One region of the Solibacillus sp. CAU 1738 genome, then DNA from elsewhere that is predicted to be linked to it. Evidence: riboswitches for the same ligand, from Rfam matches in the RefSeq annotation. Region 1 holds a riboswitch; the other holds the start of a gene.
What was found. Region 1 has a riboswitch for S-adenosylmethionine ahead of AAFN87_RS00780 (methionine ABC transporter ATP-binding protein). Riboswitches for the same ligand answer to the same signal wherever they lie in the genome.
Positions count from the first base shown of each region.

Region 2: linked by a shared signal. The riboswitch ahead of AAFN87_RS13125 (methionine ABC transporter ATP-binding protein) and the one ahead of AAFN87_RS00780 (methionine ABC transporter ATP-binding protein) in region 1 are both predicted to bind S-adenosylmethionine.

Region 1 covers NZ_JBDQQN010000001.1:150,325-158,628, reverse strand. The annotation lists gene AAFN87_RS00795 (M20 family metallopeptidase) at 1-848, opposite strand, end outside; gene AAFN87_RS00790 (MetQ/NlpA family ABC transporter substrate-binding protein) at 864-1,733, opposite strand; gene AAFN87_RS00785 (methionine ABC transporter permease) at 1,747-2,409, opposite strand; gene AAFN87_RS00780 (methionine ABC transporter ATP-binding protein) at 2,399-3,424, opposite strand; SAM riboswitch class I at 3,534-3,633, opposite strand; gene AAFN87_RS00775 (DNA polymerase I) at 3,758-4,201, opposite strand; gene hflC (protease modulator HflC) at 4,452-5,480, opposite strand; gene hflK (FtsH protease activity modulator HflK) at 5,480-6,433, opposite strand; gene pnpS (two-component system histidine kinase PnpS) at 6,662-8,209, opposite strand; gene AAFN87_RS00755 (winged helix-turn-helix domain-containing protein) at 8,206-8,304, opposite strand, start outside.
Region 2 covers NZ_JBDQQN010000004.1:68,942-77,245, reverse strand. The annotation lists gene AAFN87_RS13155 (acetyl-CoA C-acetyltransferase) at 1-593, shown strand, start outside; gene AAFN87_RS13150 (acyl-CoA dehydrogenase family protein) at 754-2,535, shown strand; gene AAFN87_RS13145 (arsenate reductase family protein) at 2,635-2,991, shown strand; gene gcvH (glycine cleavage system protein GcvH) at 3,069-3,449, shown strand; gene AAFN87_RS13135 (toprim domain-containing protein) at 3,710-4,027, shown strand; gene AAFN87_RS13130 (thioredoxin family protein) at 4,038-4,340, shown strand; SAM riboswitch class I at 4,403-4,506, shown strand; gene AAFN87_RS13125 (methionine ABC transporter ATP-binding protein) at 4,594-5,619, shown strand; gene AAFN87_RS13120 (methionine ABC transporter permease) at 5,612-6,280, shown strand; gene AAFN87_RS13115 (MetQ/NlpA family ABC transporter substrate-binding protein) at 6,324-7,184, shown strand; partial or broken gene AAFN87_RS13110 (transposase family protein) at 7,706-7,965, shown strand.

The DNA.
Region 1 (8,304 bases):
TTTTGGAAGCGTTCGATTTTCACTGTTGCGCCTGTAATAAGTGCTGCACCTTCAGCAATTGCACGAACACGTTCTACAACTTCCTCCGTTTTTTTCCACGTATTGGCACGGAAGTAGAAGCGAGCAGATGCATAATCTGGAACAATATTTGGTGCATCCCCGCCATGTGTAATAATGCCGTGAATACGTACATCTGATGGTACGTGCTGACGCAATGCGTTAATACCGTTATAAAGCTGAATAACTGCATCTAATGCATTAATCCCTTTTTCAGGCGAGCCCGATGCATGCGCTGCTTTTCCGTAAAAATGAAAATCTAAAGGATCAACAGCTAATGAATTCGATGTTAGCGATGTTTTTCCAGACGGGTGTAGCATTAATGCGATATCAACATCTTTTAAGTAGCCATGGCGCACGAAGCTACCTTTCGCACTGCCATTCGGTCCACCTTCTTCAGCAGGAGTACCTAATACTACGACACGTCCACCAGTTTGTTCGATAGTTTCTGCTAAGGCGATTGCTGCTGCAACACTTGTCACACCAATAATATTATGACCGCATGCATGCCCTAAACCTGGTAGTGCATCATACTCTGCTAAATAAGCGATTGTTGGACCCGGCTTGCCGCTATCTTTTACAGCATAGAATGATGTTTCATGACCAGCAACTGCTGTATCAATATGAAACTGTGCATCACGTAATATATTCACTAATTGCTCGCTTGCAAAAAACTCCTTATTACCGATTTCCGGATTAGCATGAATCGCCTTACTAACCTCAATATATTGAGCCTTTGATCGTTCGACTGATTGTACAATAACATCATGTCCATTAATTGCTGTTGTCATGAAAAAACACTCCTCTTATTTTTGATTTTTTAAATCTTCAAATGTAGTTTTTAATTGCTCATCTGTGAGAATAACAAGCTTTGAACCACCATTTGTATCTTCAGTAATCACTTTTTCAATTTCTTCTGAATGGTATAATTCTATAATTTTCTTGTATGTAGCATTATCTATATCTTCAGCACGTGCTGCAATAATGTTTACATAAGGGAATACACTATCGTCTTCAGCTAGTTCACGGTAAATTGGATCTTCACCTGGCGAAAGCCCCGCTTGCCCAGCAATACCATTATTAATAACTGCCGCTGCAACATCTGGTAATACATGTGGTGTTTGTTGTGCAACCATTGGAATAATATCTAATTTCAAACGATTTTCTGTAATTTTTGTTGGGTCTCCAAATAAACCGAAGTCATCTGCCAATTTAATAAAACCTGCCGATTCAAGTAAACGCAATGCTCTAGCTTGGTTTGTCGGATCATCTGGAATTGCGATTTTGTCACCTTCTTTAATTTCATTTATATCTTTAATTTTTTCTGAATATAAACCTAAAGGTGCAAATATTGTTGAACCGATTGGCACTAAATCATTGCCGCTCTCTTTTACATAACTAGCTAAGAAAGAAATGTGTTGGAATGCATTTAAATCCACATCCCCTTGTGCTAAAGCGTTATTTGGTAATGTGTAGTCCGAGAATTCGATTAGTTCTATTTCGATACCTTCTGCCGCTAATTTTTCTTTTAAGATTGGCCACTGTGCACCGTCTGCACCATTAACACCGATTTTAATCACTTTTGAAGCCTCGGCATTAGTTGCCTCATTTCCTCCACATGCTGCTAAAGCAATTGCAGCTAGTGCCGTTACAATTAGTAATAATATTTTCTTCATATTCTTAGTTCTCCTATCGTCTTAATATTTTTTTAGATAAAGCATTGCCTAGCCACTGAGCTAATTGTACAAGGACTATTAATATAACAACCGTAACAATCATGACACTACCATCAAAGCGTTGGTAACCGTATGTAATTGCTACATGTCCAAGTCCACCGCCTCCTACTGTTCCCGCTACTGCCGAGAAGTCAATTAAGCTAATTGTTACAAACGTTAAACCTAAAATAAGTGGACCGAGCGCTTCAGGAATAAGAACTGTATAAATAATTTGAAATGGACTTGCTCCCATCGCCCTTGCTGCTTCAATAACACCTGGATCAATACTAATTAAGTTAGTTTCAACTATCCTCGCTATACCAAATGCCGCCGCGATTGTCATTGGGAATACAGCTGCTGTTGTCCCAATCGTTGTACCCATTACTATTCTTGTCAATGGAGAAAGTGCCACAAGGAAAATAATGAACGGTATTGGACGAATGATATTAATAAATAAATTTAGAGCGTTGAACGTGATTTTACTTTCTAAAATATTATTTTCACGTGTGACAAACAAAAGTAAACCTAGAGTAATACCTAGAATTGAACCGAAAATCAGCGTTAATAACACCATATAAAGCGTCTCACCTGTTGCTTCCACAATTCTTGGCCAAAATGTAGTCCAATCAACCTTCATCAGCTAAAACCTCCTCGATATCTACTTTCAGCGCTAACTCATCAATAACTTTTTTCACATCGTTTATTTGCCCTTCAAACGATACTACTAGATTACCGAATAGCTGCTGCTGAATTTCTCGAACTGAACCATACACAATATTAAAGTGGATTCCGTGTTTTTGTGTTACTTCTGAAAGTAGCGGATTATTCGTTACAGCCCCTTTAAATAACACACGGTATAAATGCTGCCCACCATTTCCTTTCCATTCTTGCAATACTTCTGTCGAAGGAATATCTTGATGCACCGACTGGATAAATCGTTGTGTTGTCGTATGCTTTGGTCGCGTAAATACATCAAATACATCACCTGATTCAATCACTTCCCCTTGCTCCATTACAGCAACGCGGTTACAAATTGTTTGAATAACATTCATTTCATGTGTGATTAGTAGTACCGTAATGCCAAGTTCAGCATTTACACGTTTTAGTAATTTTAAAATATCGGCTGTCGTTTCTGGATCAAGCGCAGAGGTTGCTTCATCACAAATTAAAATTTCCGGTGAAGTTGCAAGTGCCCTAGCAATTCCTACACGTTGTTTTTGCCCACCTGATAGCTGCTCTGGGTAGTCATTTGCTTTATCTGATAAACCAACGAAAGATAATAGTTCTTTTGTTTTACGTTCAATTTCTGCTTTTGACACACCTTCTAACTTTAACGGATACCCGATATTCCCTGCCACGGTTCTCGATGTGAATAAATTAAAATTTTGAAAAATCATACCTATTCTTCTACGCAATGTACGGAGCTCTTTACTTGAGAGCGAGGCTAAATCCGTTCCATTAACCTTCACTACACCTGAAGTAGGCTTTTCAAGTAAGTTCACTAAGCGGAGTAATGTACTTTTCCCTGCACCACTAAAACCAATAACACCGAAAATATCCTCTTTATTAATTGTGAGCGTTACGTTTTTTACTGCATGAACATCTCGTTTTGGTGTTTCGAAACTTTTCGAAACATTTAAAAATTCAATCATTTTAAAACCTACTTTCCCCATAAAACATCTTTGTTTTTTAAATATAAAAAAACCTTTCGTTTCTTAAAAGAAAAAGAAACAAAAGGTTTTCAAATCGAAAAGCACTTTGTTCTCATCTTCCAAGCATACGCTTGCAGGATTTGGCACATTGCATAATTGCTGTTGCCGAGACTTCAAAGGGCCTGTCCCTCCATCTCTCTTGATAAGAATTGTGACTTATTAAATTGTTTGATTAATTGTTTACTACTTTAAACCTTAGTAATCTGCTTGTCAATCATTTATCTAAAATTAATGATTTTTTTGAAAATACGCAAGAATTGTACACATATTTTATTATTTTAACTTTTTAAATTTAAAGTTTGCCGCTGTATTTTGTTTTTCTTTATAAAAAATTTCTTCAAAAATGACAGTTAATAAAAAGGCATTTAAAAAACTAAATACTAAATATAAAGGCATGCCCCCTAAATTATATGTCATTAATCCTCGAGCAAACACTTCTACAAAGCCTACTTGTGCAAAATAAAAAATCATGCCAACCCCAACTTGCCAAATCGGGCGCTTATCTTCACGTTTTTCGAACCATAAAACTTTTTTAAACGAATTTCGAACATCTTCTGCAATAACTAAACCGACAAACATTAATATTATAAATAAAACTGGTATATGAAAAATACTAGCATTCATCCAAGTAAAATTAGTAGATTGGAACAGTGCTGTTACGGATGTGGCGATAATGAACGCTAGTAATGTATTTTGAATCCATTTACTCAAGTGCATTCACCCCTTAATAAAGTTTCATAGACTATTATAACAAAAAATATATTATTTTAAAGTAATATATTTTTCCGTAACAAAATAGATAGCTTCAACGAATTAGAAAATACATTACAAATCAAGGAAAAAACACCGACAAATGACGTTTAAACAGTCATTTATCGGTGTTTCAAGTTCAACCTGTATGTGAACAATCGTATCTCAATTGAGGTTATTTATTACTAAAAACTCTCTTCTAATCTTAAATTGAATTCTATTCTATATATCCAGATAATAGTTTCGCATACGGAGAATCTGATGGTAAAATAATCATCGTATCTTCTCCGATCGTTTTCTTGTACGATTCTAATGTGCGGTATAGTGAGTAGAATTCAGGGTCTTTTGAGAACGCTTCGTTAAAAATTTTTGCAGCTTCAGCTTCCCCTTGAGCTTGAATGAGTGAAGCTTCTTTATTTGCTGTAGCAAGTTTCTGCTGAACTTTTTGATCCGTCTCCGCTTCAATACGTTTTTTATCCGCATCCCCTTCTGATAAATATGTTTGCGCAGTTTTTTCACGTTCTGAAATCATACGATTATAAATGGCTTGCTCATTTTCCGGTGGTAAATCTGTACGACGAATCCGTACATCAACTACCTCAATACCGTAATTATCATTAGATAATAACTCGTTAACCTTTTCTGTAATACTGTCGTTAATATTACCACGCGATGAATTTCCATCATTTATAATTTCACCATATGGTAATTTACCAAGTTCAGAACGAATAACTGAATATATAAACTCACTCATACGTCGCTCAGCATTTTGTAATGTACCTGCATTGGAAATCAAAGCTTTCGGATCCACAACACGCCAAACCGCATAGTTATCAATAATAATTCGTTTTTTGTCTTTCGTATTAATTTCTTCCTGTGTCATATCATACGTCATTAAATTTTTCGGTAAAGTCGTCACACTTTGGATGAATGGTACTTTCATGTGGAGGCCAGGTTCACGCTCATATTTTACGACCTCACCGAACTGACGCACAACTTTATATTCGCTTTCTTTTACGACATATAGATTCGCAATAACTATAACCATAATTGCAAAAATGACAGTCATGAGAATGCCAGAAGTTACCCATTGACGCATATTAACTGGTTTCTTTTCCTTTTTCGGCTTTTTTGCATTAGACGTATTCGGCTCCATATCAACAACATTTTTACGTTTTTTATTTTTATCTGCAAATAAATTTTTAATGAATTTCTCTAAATCTCCATCAAAATTATTATTACTCATTAATTACCACTCCCTTCTGTTTTACCCGTAGTCGTTGGAGGCTGAATCGGTAAGTATTTCAGCGTACTACCCTCATCGTCATTCATAATATAAATTTGTGCATTAGGTAGTACATTCTCTAATGTTTCGAGAACTAAACGTTCACGTGTAATCGCTTTGTTACCTTTGTATTCGTTATATAGTTTATTAAATACTGCTACCTCCCCTCGTGCTTGCTCAATGCGGGCAAACTTTTGTCCTTCCGCCTTTGCTTGTATAGCAGCAATTTCTCCTTCCACTTCACTATTACGTTGGTTTTCATATTTTTGTGCTTCGTTTCGTTTTGTATCTTTCATTTCACGTGCATCTGTTACCGCTGTAAATGCCGCACGAACCTCTGCATTCGGTAATTCTACATCTTGTAGCTTGACACCTAAAACGCTAATCCCAATATCATATTTATTAACTAGTTCTACTAATAAATCACGCGTTTTTGCTTCGATTTCAGATTTCCCTTCCGTTAAAGCGTCATCAATTTTAGAGCTACCGATAATCGAACGAATTGAACTTGATGTCGCACTGTGTAATATTTCTTTCGGATTTTGTGAGCTGAATAAATATTTTTTTGGATCGGTAATTTTCCACTGTACAACTAAATCCGTTAACACGATGAATTCATCACCTGTAATCATTTTCGTTTCGGCATCGTACACTTCCATCGAGCCGTCTGGTGCTTCCTTATATCCGAACTCTAAACTAAATGTTTCCTTCGACAATACTTCTACACTTTGTACGGGCCACGGTAATTTAAAATGTAAACCTGATTCTGTAATGATCTCATCCGCGCTACCAAATGTAATGACGACCGCTTGCTCTGATTCATCCACGGTATACCAAGATGTTAATACTACAATTAAGCCTACAACTGCAAATAACCCTAATGCTATCGTTAATAATGTTCGCTTTACGCTCATGCTTATTCCTCCCTTATTATGTATAAGTATCCTAAATAGGAAACTTTTTATATATAATTCATTTACGGGATTAGTTTGCAAAAAGTTTCACAAAAACGAAAAAAGTAGTGAGCGTTCATCCGCTCACCACTTTTTACTTACTATTTTATTCAATTAGAAATAGGGGTTTCTAATACATACTATAAAGGTAAATGTTAAATTTCTTGTAACAGCTTTGTAAATATTTTGTTAAGATGGCTTATCGAGCGGTAATAAAATTTTAATACACGTACCTTTCCCTACTTCGCTAGTTACTTGAATTTTACCATGATGTGCTTCGACTAAGTGCTTTACAATGGCTAAACCGAGCCCCGTACCTCCTGAATTTCTACTACGAGCTCGATCCACACGGTAAAAGCGCTCAAAAATACGAGCGATTTCACTCTTCTCGATACCAATACCCTGATCCTCAACTTCCACAATACCATATTCATCCGTTTCTTTAATACGCAGTGTCACCGTCGTTCCTTCAGGAGAATACATAATCGCATTTGCTATTAAATTCGTAAATATTTGTATAAGACGATTCGCATCTGCTAGTACGCGCACATCTCTTGCAATATCAACTGAGAACTGCATATCTTTTTCGTCTAAACGTGGACTCGTTACATCGACTGCTCGGATAAGAACATCTTGTAAACTCGTAGACATTATATCAACCGAAAAGCCATGTTGTTCAATTTTCGACAGTTCTAATAAATCTTGAATAAGCATTTGCAGACGATTACTTTCTTGGTACATAATATCTAAAAACGACAGTAGCATTTTCTCATCTTTGTAGGCTCCATCAAGCAATGTCTCCGAAAAGCCTTTAATAGACGTAATGGGCGTTCGAAGTTCATGCGACACATTGGCTACGAAGTCTTTGCGAATTTGTTCTAAACGCACGAGTTCTGTTACATCATGCATAACGAGCACTACACCAAGCCATCTACCATTCTCTCCAACAACAGGCGCACCATATACAAATTTATATGTTATTTCTTGCTGCACTTCCATTTCAAGCTGCTTTCGGTATGGTAGCTCAGTTAAAAACACATGGTCAATAAAAGCCTCTAGCTCTTCAGGTAAACCAAGTGTTAAAAAGTTTTTATCTCTTACTTGCCCATACTCTAAACCAAAACGTTCTAAAAATCGTTTATTAACAATGGATACATGCCCTTCACGGTCAATCATCATGAGGGCACTACCCATGTTTTCAATTAATGTTTTTAAACGCTCATCTTCAATTTCGCGCATTTTCGTAATATCTTGTAAATTACGGGCTAAAATATTTATAGAGTTCCGCAACTCAACAATTGTTTTAGGTCCATTTGCAAAAGCACGCGCACGATAATTCCCTACCGCTAGCTCCCTCGCTGTCTTTGTAACATTAACAATCGGCTCAACAAAATTAAGCACCATTTTATAAGTTAGAACACTAAGAATTATAAGAGCTATAGTAAATAAAAAACCGAGTACAAGCAGTAAACGCATTTGCAAATAACTTAAATGTTCATGGTCTGCACTGAATTCATACGTTTGCAGCAATTGTTCTTGTTGCTCACTTGTCAGCTCAACATTTGCTTCTTGTAAAAGTTCTTTAACATTTTTTTGCGAAATTTCAATTTGTGACTGCATATAATCCTTTACATAAAAAGGAAAAAGCTGACCTATGACAAGCACTAGGACAGCAAAAATAGCCACTAAGAGAAATACGAACGAAAAGAATAAACGGCCACTCATTGATTTATTCATTTTTTGGGCTCCTCAAATTTATATCCGAGTCCGCGAATTGTTTTAATAAATAGCGGTTTACGGCTATTTTCTTCGATTTTTTCACGCAAATGGCT
Region 2 (8,304 bases), on a different contig from region 1:
TTCAGCATTATGTCGATGCTAATAATAAATTGCAACAAAAGAAATTTATTTTCGATACAGATGAAGGGGTTCGTCCAGATACATCTCAAGAAGGCTTAGCCAAATTGCGCCCAGCATTCAATGTCAAGGGCTCTGTTACTGCAGGGAACTCTTCTCAAACATCAGATGGTGCTGCTGCCGTTTTAGTGATGGATCGTGAAGAAGCAGAAGCACAGGGTATACAGCCACTAGCGAAGTTTTTAGGCTTTGCAGTTGGCGGGGTTGCACCAGATGTTATGGGTATAGGCCCAATTGTTGCTGTACCGAAAGCATTGGCAATTGCAGGTTTATCACAAGATCAGATTGATTTATGGGAGATAAACGAAGCATTTGCCTCGCAATCACTACAAGTAGTGCGCCACTTAGGCATCGACGAAGAAAAGGTAAATGTGAATGGTGGAGCGATTGCACTCGGACATCCACTTGGTGCAACAGGAACTATTTTAACATTGAAGTTAATTCATGAATTAAAACGTCGTGGTAAAAAGTACGGCGTAGTCACAATGTGCATTGGCGGCGGAATGGGTGCTGCAGGTGTGTTTGAAATTCTGTAATAAATTTTTAAAATAATTGTATTAGCTTGCTAGAACAGCGCGGATTACATGTCCTAAATGCCTCCGGATGAGTAGTCCAGCTTTTCTCTCTATATTTTATGAATAATGATTCACATTGAATGGACAATACAATTTACTTCATATTAAGGGGGAATTTTTTATGGAACAAACAACAAACATTATTAAAGGTGGTAGCTTTTTAATAGAAGACGTGGAAATTTCGCGTGTAATTACACCAGAGGATTTCACAGATGAGCAAAAAATGATTGCAAAAACAACTGAAGAGTACGTAACAAACGAAGTATTACCAGTTGTTGAAAACTTAGAGCATCATGAGTTTGAACATTCAGTACGTTTATTAAAAACAGCAGGTGAACTTGGTTTACTTGCAGCGGATGTACCAGAAGAATACGATGGGCTTGGTTTAGATAAAATTTCTTCTGCGCTAATTGCTGAAAAAATGTCAGTAGCAGGTGGCTTCTCAATTACACACGGCGCACACGTAGGGATCGGTTCTTTACCGATCGTATTATTCGGTAACGAGTCACAAAAGAAACAATACTTACCGAAACTAGCGTCAGGTGAGTTAATTGCAGCTTATGCATTAACTGAGCCAGGTTCAGGTTCTGACGCATTAGGTGCAAAAACGACGGCAAAATTAAACGAAGCAGGTACACACTACGTATTAAACGGCGAAAAACAATGGATTACAAACGCTGGCTTTGCTGATGTATTTGTTGTGTACACAAAAATTGATGGCGAAAAATTCACAGCATTTATCGTAGAAAGAGCATTCCCAGGTGTTTCTGTTGGTCCAGAAGAAAAGAAAATGGGAATTAAATCGTCTTCAACTCGTACGTTGATTTTAGAAGATGCTGAGGTACCTGTAGAAAATCTTCTCGGTGAAATTGGTCGCGGTCATATTATCGCCTTCAACATTTTAAACATTGGTCGTTATAAACTAGGTGTTGGAACTGTAGGTGGCTCTAAACGTGCATTTGAGCTTGCTGTTCAATATACAAATCAACGTCAACAATTCAAAACACCAATTTCAAGCTTCAACTTAACAAAAGAAAAATTAGCGACAATGGCATCACATATATACGCATCCGAATCACTAAACTACCGTACTGTAGGCTATTTTGAGGATACTTTAAGCCAACTTTCTGACGAAGAACAAAAAGACGGTAAAGCGATTGCGGCTGCAATTGCAGAATATGCAATCGAGTGCTCAATTGCAAAAATCTTCGGTTCGGAAACATTAGATTATGTAGCAGACGAAGCGGTACAGTTGCATGGTGGCTACGGATTTATGGCTGAATATGAAGTAGAGCGTATTTACCGTGATTCTCGTATTAATCGTATTTTTGAAGGTACAAACGAAATTAACCGTATGATCATTCCTGGCACATTTATGAAAAAAGCATTGAAAGGTGAGCTACCATTACTTCAGGTAGCGCAAAACCTACAATCAGAGCTTCTTATGTTAATTCCAGAGGAAATTGGCGATGAGCCGTTAGCACAAGAATTATACCTAGTAAAAAATGCGAAGAAAATTGGTGTGTTAGCAGCAGGTGCAGCAGCACAGGCATTCGGTGCAAAATTAGAGTCTGAACAAGAAGTGCTAGTAAATATCGCAAACATTGCCAACCAATTATACGCAATGGAATCAGCAGTCATTCGTACGCAAAAAGCAATCGAGCGTGACGGTGTAGAAAAAGCAGCTCAAAAAATTCTTTACACAGAAATTTTCTGTCAAGAAGCATTTGCAGAAATCGAAAAAGAAGCTAAAGACACAATTTTAGCTTCAGTAGAGGGCGATGCAGCGCGAATGACGTTATCTGCATTACGCAAATTAACGCGCAACAACCCGTACAACTTAATTCCTAAAAAACGTTTAGCTGCTGCGAAATTAATTGAGGCAGAAAAGTATATCGTGTAATAAACAAAGCTGGGTGTAAAATATACACCCGGTTTTTTTTGCCTTTCTAGCATACTATCCAGTACAATAGAAACAAAGATGAACTAAAGGAGTACAAGTATGACGATTCAATTAATCCAATATCCAAAATGTTCGACTTGTAAAAAAGCACAAAAATGGCTAGATGAAAACGGCATTGCTTATGAATTAACTCATATCGTAGAACAAACACCGACAAAGGAACAGTTACGCCAGTTTTACGACATAAGCGGCTTGCCATTAAAGAGTTTTTTTAATACATCAGGCATGAAGTATAAAGAACTTGGTTTAAAAGATAAACTCCCTAATATGACCGAAGATGAGCAGTTAGCGCTTTTAGCATCAGACGGCATGTTAATTAAGCGTCCAATAGTGACGGATGGTAAAAAAATAACGCTTGGTTTTAAGGAGTCTGACTTCTTGGAATCATGGAAATAAAATGAATAGTATCTTGTTTTTGCTGTAGAAATATGGCAAACTGAATTTGAATGAACTACATATATGGAGGGGTTTTCATGAGCACACCAAAAGAATTACGTTACTCAAAAGATCACGAGTGGGTAAAAGTTGAAGATGGAAAAGCACGTATTGGTATTACACATTTTGCACAAAACGAATTAGGGGACATCGTTTTCGTTGAACTACCAGAAGTAGGCGACGAGCTACAACTGAACGAAACATTCGGTAACGTAGAATCTGTAAAGACGGTTTCTGAACTTTACGCACCGGTATCAGGTACAGTTGTTGAAGTAAACGAAGAGTTATCTGATAACCCAGAGTTCATTAATGAATCTCCATACGAGCAAGCTTGGATGGTTGTAGTAGAACTTTCAAACCCTTCAGAAGTAGATGAACTATTAACTTCTGAACAATACGCTGAACTAATCGAAGAATAATACATGAACACCAAAACCTATAGCAGGTTTTGGTGTTTTTAATTGGGGTTCTATTATCAGACGCCCCTCAGAAAGCGCACAACAGGAGCGGAAATCAGCCCCAAGTTACGGTGATGTACTAATTTGTAGGATGGTTTGGAGGAAGCTGATATACTTATTTCTACGCTTTCGAAAAAATAATCTACCGGCCAAATTTCATTAACAAATAATATTGTGATGTTAAATTAATGATATAAATCTGCTTTTAAAAGGGGGATTATATGATTTGCATAATTGTAGAAGGCCGTTCTGATAAGCTAAAGCTTGAGCAAGTGCTAGCACAAGAAGCGGTTATTTTATGTACGAACGGTACGATAAGTGAAGACGCATTGCTTGAACTTTTAGAACCCTATGAGTATCTTGATTTTTATACGTTATTTGATGCCGATAAATCGGGAGATAAACTACGAAAACTTATGAAAAGTGTGTATTCAGATGCAGTGCAGCTTGAAATTCCTAAACAATATTTAGAAGTTGCAAATACGCCTAAAGAAGTTTTAGCTGTGCTATTAAATGAATTGAAAATAAAAACGAAGTAGGATGGGAATAATGGAAGAATGGTCGATAAAACAGTGGCAAACATATGCGAGCAGTGCTGATATAACAGCCTTTTATTTATATACGCCGATGTGTGGTACATGCGCTGTCGCTTCAAAAATGATGGACGTTGTAGTAGAGTTGCTACCTAACGTTCCTATAGGCATGGCAAATATAAACTATACAAATAACTTAGCTTTTGATTTGGAAATTGAAAGTGTTCCTTGCCTACTTATAACAAAAGATGGAAAAGTGACAGAAAAGGTTTACGCATTTCAATCTGTAACTAATTTATATGCTATATTAAAAAAATAATTGACGAGTATTTTCTATCGTGATAAAGTAACATTCATAATTAATCAAAATAAATAGCGTTACTCTTATAAAGAGCGGTGGAGGGAAGTGCCCTATGAAGCCCGGCAACCATCACATATGTGAAAAGGTGCCAAGTCACACAAAGTTATACTTTGAAAGATGAGAGAACGGTCTTGCGTATACAATCTTTGCGAAAGCCTTTCTACTAATTCAAAGTGGAGAGGTTTTTTTGATGGATAAAAGGAGCAATGAAATGATTCAACTAAATAATATTACGAAAGTTTATAAAACGAAAAACGGTGAGTTCACGGCTGTCAATGATGTAAACTTATCGATAAATAAAGGGGAGATTTTTGGCATTATTGGTTATAGTGGTGCCGGAAAAAGTACAATGATTCGTTTGCTAAATGGTTTAGAAAAGCCAACGACGGGATCTGTCATCGTGAATGGAGAAGATATAGCAGTAATTTCAGGTAGCAAATTACGTGCCGCACGTCAAAAAATTAGTATGATCTTCCAACATTTTAATTTACTTTGGTCACGTACTGTTGAAGAAAATATTGCATTTCCACTTGAGATTGCGGGTATACCTAAAGGGGAACGAGCAAAACGGGTGGATGAGTTAATTGAGCTTGTTGGATTATCTGGTCGGGGGAAGGCGTATCCTTCGCAGTTATCTGGTGGTCAAAAACAACGTGTCGGTATTGCACGTGCACTAGCGAATAATCCTGAAGTCTTGCTTTGTGACGAAGCAACTTCTGCGCTCGATCCAGAGACGACAGAATCAATTTTAGAGCTATTACTTGATATAAATAAAAGATTAGGTTTAACGATCGTACTCATTACACACGAAATGCATGTTATTCGTAAAATTTGCCACCGTGTTGCAGTAATGGAGGCGGGAAAAGTTGTGGAGCAAGGGGCTGTTTTAAGTGTGTTCCAAAGTCCACAAGCTGAAATTACGAAAAAATTCGTATCGCAAATATCAGATTCTAATGAAACGAAGGAATCGATTGAGCAAATTTTATCGAATTATCCTACAGGGAAAATTGTTCGACTAACATTTATCGGTCAAAAAACGGAGCAACCAATTATGTCGCAGCTTATTAAACAGTTTAACGTAGAAGTAAATATTGTACATGGTACGATTTCACATACGACAAGTGGCCCATACGGAACGCTAATTGTACAAATTGATGGAGAGAAAGAAAATGTTGAGGCAGCTCTTAACATGCTTGCACAGCACGAAATTCAAACGGAGGTGATTGAACATGCTTGAGCAATTATTTCCGAATGTTAACTGGGAAACGATGGTGGAAGCCGCATATCAAACAATTTATATGACATCTATTTCTACTGTCGTTACATTTGTGTTAGGACTAGCTATCGGGATTGTTTTATTTTTAACGAGTCCAAATCAAGTATGGGCAAGTAAAATTGTTAACTTTTTAACAAGCTCAATCGTCAATATATTCCGTTCGATTCCGTTCATCGTATTGATCATATTATTAATACCAGTTACGAAGCTTTTAGTTGGTACAATTCGTGGAACAAATGCCGCTTTACCTGCATTAATTATCGGAGCTGCTCCATTTTATGCACGTATGGTATTGATCTCTCTAAAAGAAATTGACAAAGGAGTCATTGAGGCAGCCCGTTCAATGGGAGCAAAGACATCTACGATTATTTTTAAAGTATTAATCCCAGAATCTCTGCCAGGACTTCTTTCGGGAATCACGGTGACAGCGGTAGCGCTTGTTGGATATACAGCGATGGCAGGTATCATCGGTGCGGGCGGTTTAGGGAACTTGGCCTTTATTGAAGGTTTCCAACGTAGTCGTGATGATGTGACATTAATGGCAACAATCATTATTTTAATTATTGTTTTTATCATTCAGTGGATTGGAGATGCGATTACAGCGCTCGTCGATAAACGATAATTAGTTAAAAATAGCAAGTTTAGTATAGTGAGGGAAAGAGCAGATGAAGAAGTTTTTATCATTATTTCTACTTTTATCCGTAGTCGTATTAGCTTTAGCGGCTTGTGGTAAAGGTGAAACAGTAAAAGAAAACGAAAATGATACATCAAATAACGAATCTACAACTGGAAAGAATACGTTAGTTGTAGGAGCTTCAAACGGTGTTCACGCTCTTATTTTAGAAAAAGCAAAACCAATTTTAGCTGAGCAAGGTGTAAATTTAGAAATCCGCCGATACCAAGATTTCGTTATGCCTAACCAAGATTTAGACTCTGGAGATTTAGATGCAAACTATTTTCAACATATTCCCTATTTAGAAGATGAAATTGCAAGTAAAGGCTATAATTTTGTTAATGCCGGTGGTGTTCATATCGAACCAATCGGTATTTATTCCAAAGAATATAAATCAGTTGAAGACCTTCCTAAAGGAGCTACCATTCTTATTTCAAACTCAGTTACAGACCAAGGTCGTATTTTAACTTTACTTGAAAGTTTAGGGTTAATAAAATTAGCTGATGGTATTGATAAATCAGCCGCTACGATTTCAGACATCGTTAAAAACCCAAAAAAATTAGTAATTGATGCTGACTCACCAGCGGAAATGTTAGTTGCGTATTATGAACAAGATGAAGGAGACGCAGTAGTTATTAACTCCAATTACGCCATCGATGCACAAATTAATCCGCTTAAAGAGTCAATTGCCATTGAAAGTACTGATTCTCCTTATGTAAACGTAGTAGCAGTGCGTAAAGGTGATGAAAACAAAGAGTCCATTAAAAAATTAATGGATGTATTACATTCTAAAGAAGTACAAGACTATATCCAATCCGAATGGAACGGGGCTGTAGTTCCTGTAAATGAATAATAAAACTCAAGAAAACTCCTAGTGACCATTTCACTAGGAGTTTTTTCGTGCGTGAAATAGAAAGTTAACTAAAAATAACGGTTCTATAATATTTGTTGGGGTATACACACAATTTCGTACAAAAAAAGCACAAGCTCACTCTTTTTTATTTACTTGAATTGACGAGAAACAAGTAAAGGAAAGGTGAGTTGTGCTATATGAATATTAACATGAATATCCCAGGATTAAAAAATGTCATCATTGATCAGATAAAAGAACGCAAAGGAGCGTATCGTATTTTCTGGTTCATCACTTTAACTTGGGGTTGATTTCCGTTCCAAATATATTTGCGACGAAAGCCTTGCGACAGGAGCAGTTGAGCGCTTTCCGGGGGGCGTCTGATGAGCCGCTTCCCTCGCAAGCTCAGTCCAGGGTCTCATCTAGGACGCTAATCCCCCAGGAGTCGCCCAACCTCCACTCCAATCAACACTCACATTTTTTTATAAATTGCCATCCCTGATTTTTGTTGAGAAATTTTTATACAAAAAAAACGTACTTGCCCGGCTTCTGGTCAAAAAACAAGTAAAGTACATGATTATCGGATGCAAAAAATTAAGCACTTAAAAAGGGTTGAACGCTTAAAATTTTATTTTATAAGCGCCGTCGCTATGCCTGCATATGTGGCAAACGGTTTTCCGAGAACACAACTTTTAGAGACCGCTATCAGCGCTTTTCTAAGGAATGGAATCAGGTTGTTCGGATTCGTTCAGTGAAGGCGAAATCGTTTAAAGAAGCAGCTAAGGTAATATTTCTAAAGTCATAAAAAGAAACGCCTATGGTTTTCGAAAGTTTGAGCATTTTAAAGCAAAGATATTATTGAATTATGTATATAAAAATGTAGGAATGCATCTTGGTTAGAAAGATTACGTTGATTGGAGCTCAGGGCAGCCGACTTCTGCGGGAACAGCACGTGCGGAAAATCAAATTGTTTCGGTCCCATCCGAAACAATTTAGTTAGAGCCGTGCCCGCGAAAAGCGTGCTGCCCTGAGCGGAAATCAACCTCTTTCGCAAGAAAGAGTGCAGTGAAAGTATTCACTACACCCCAACTCTTGAATTAGAACCAAAATAACGTGTATTTTT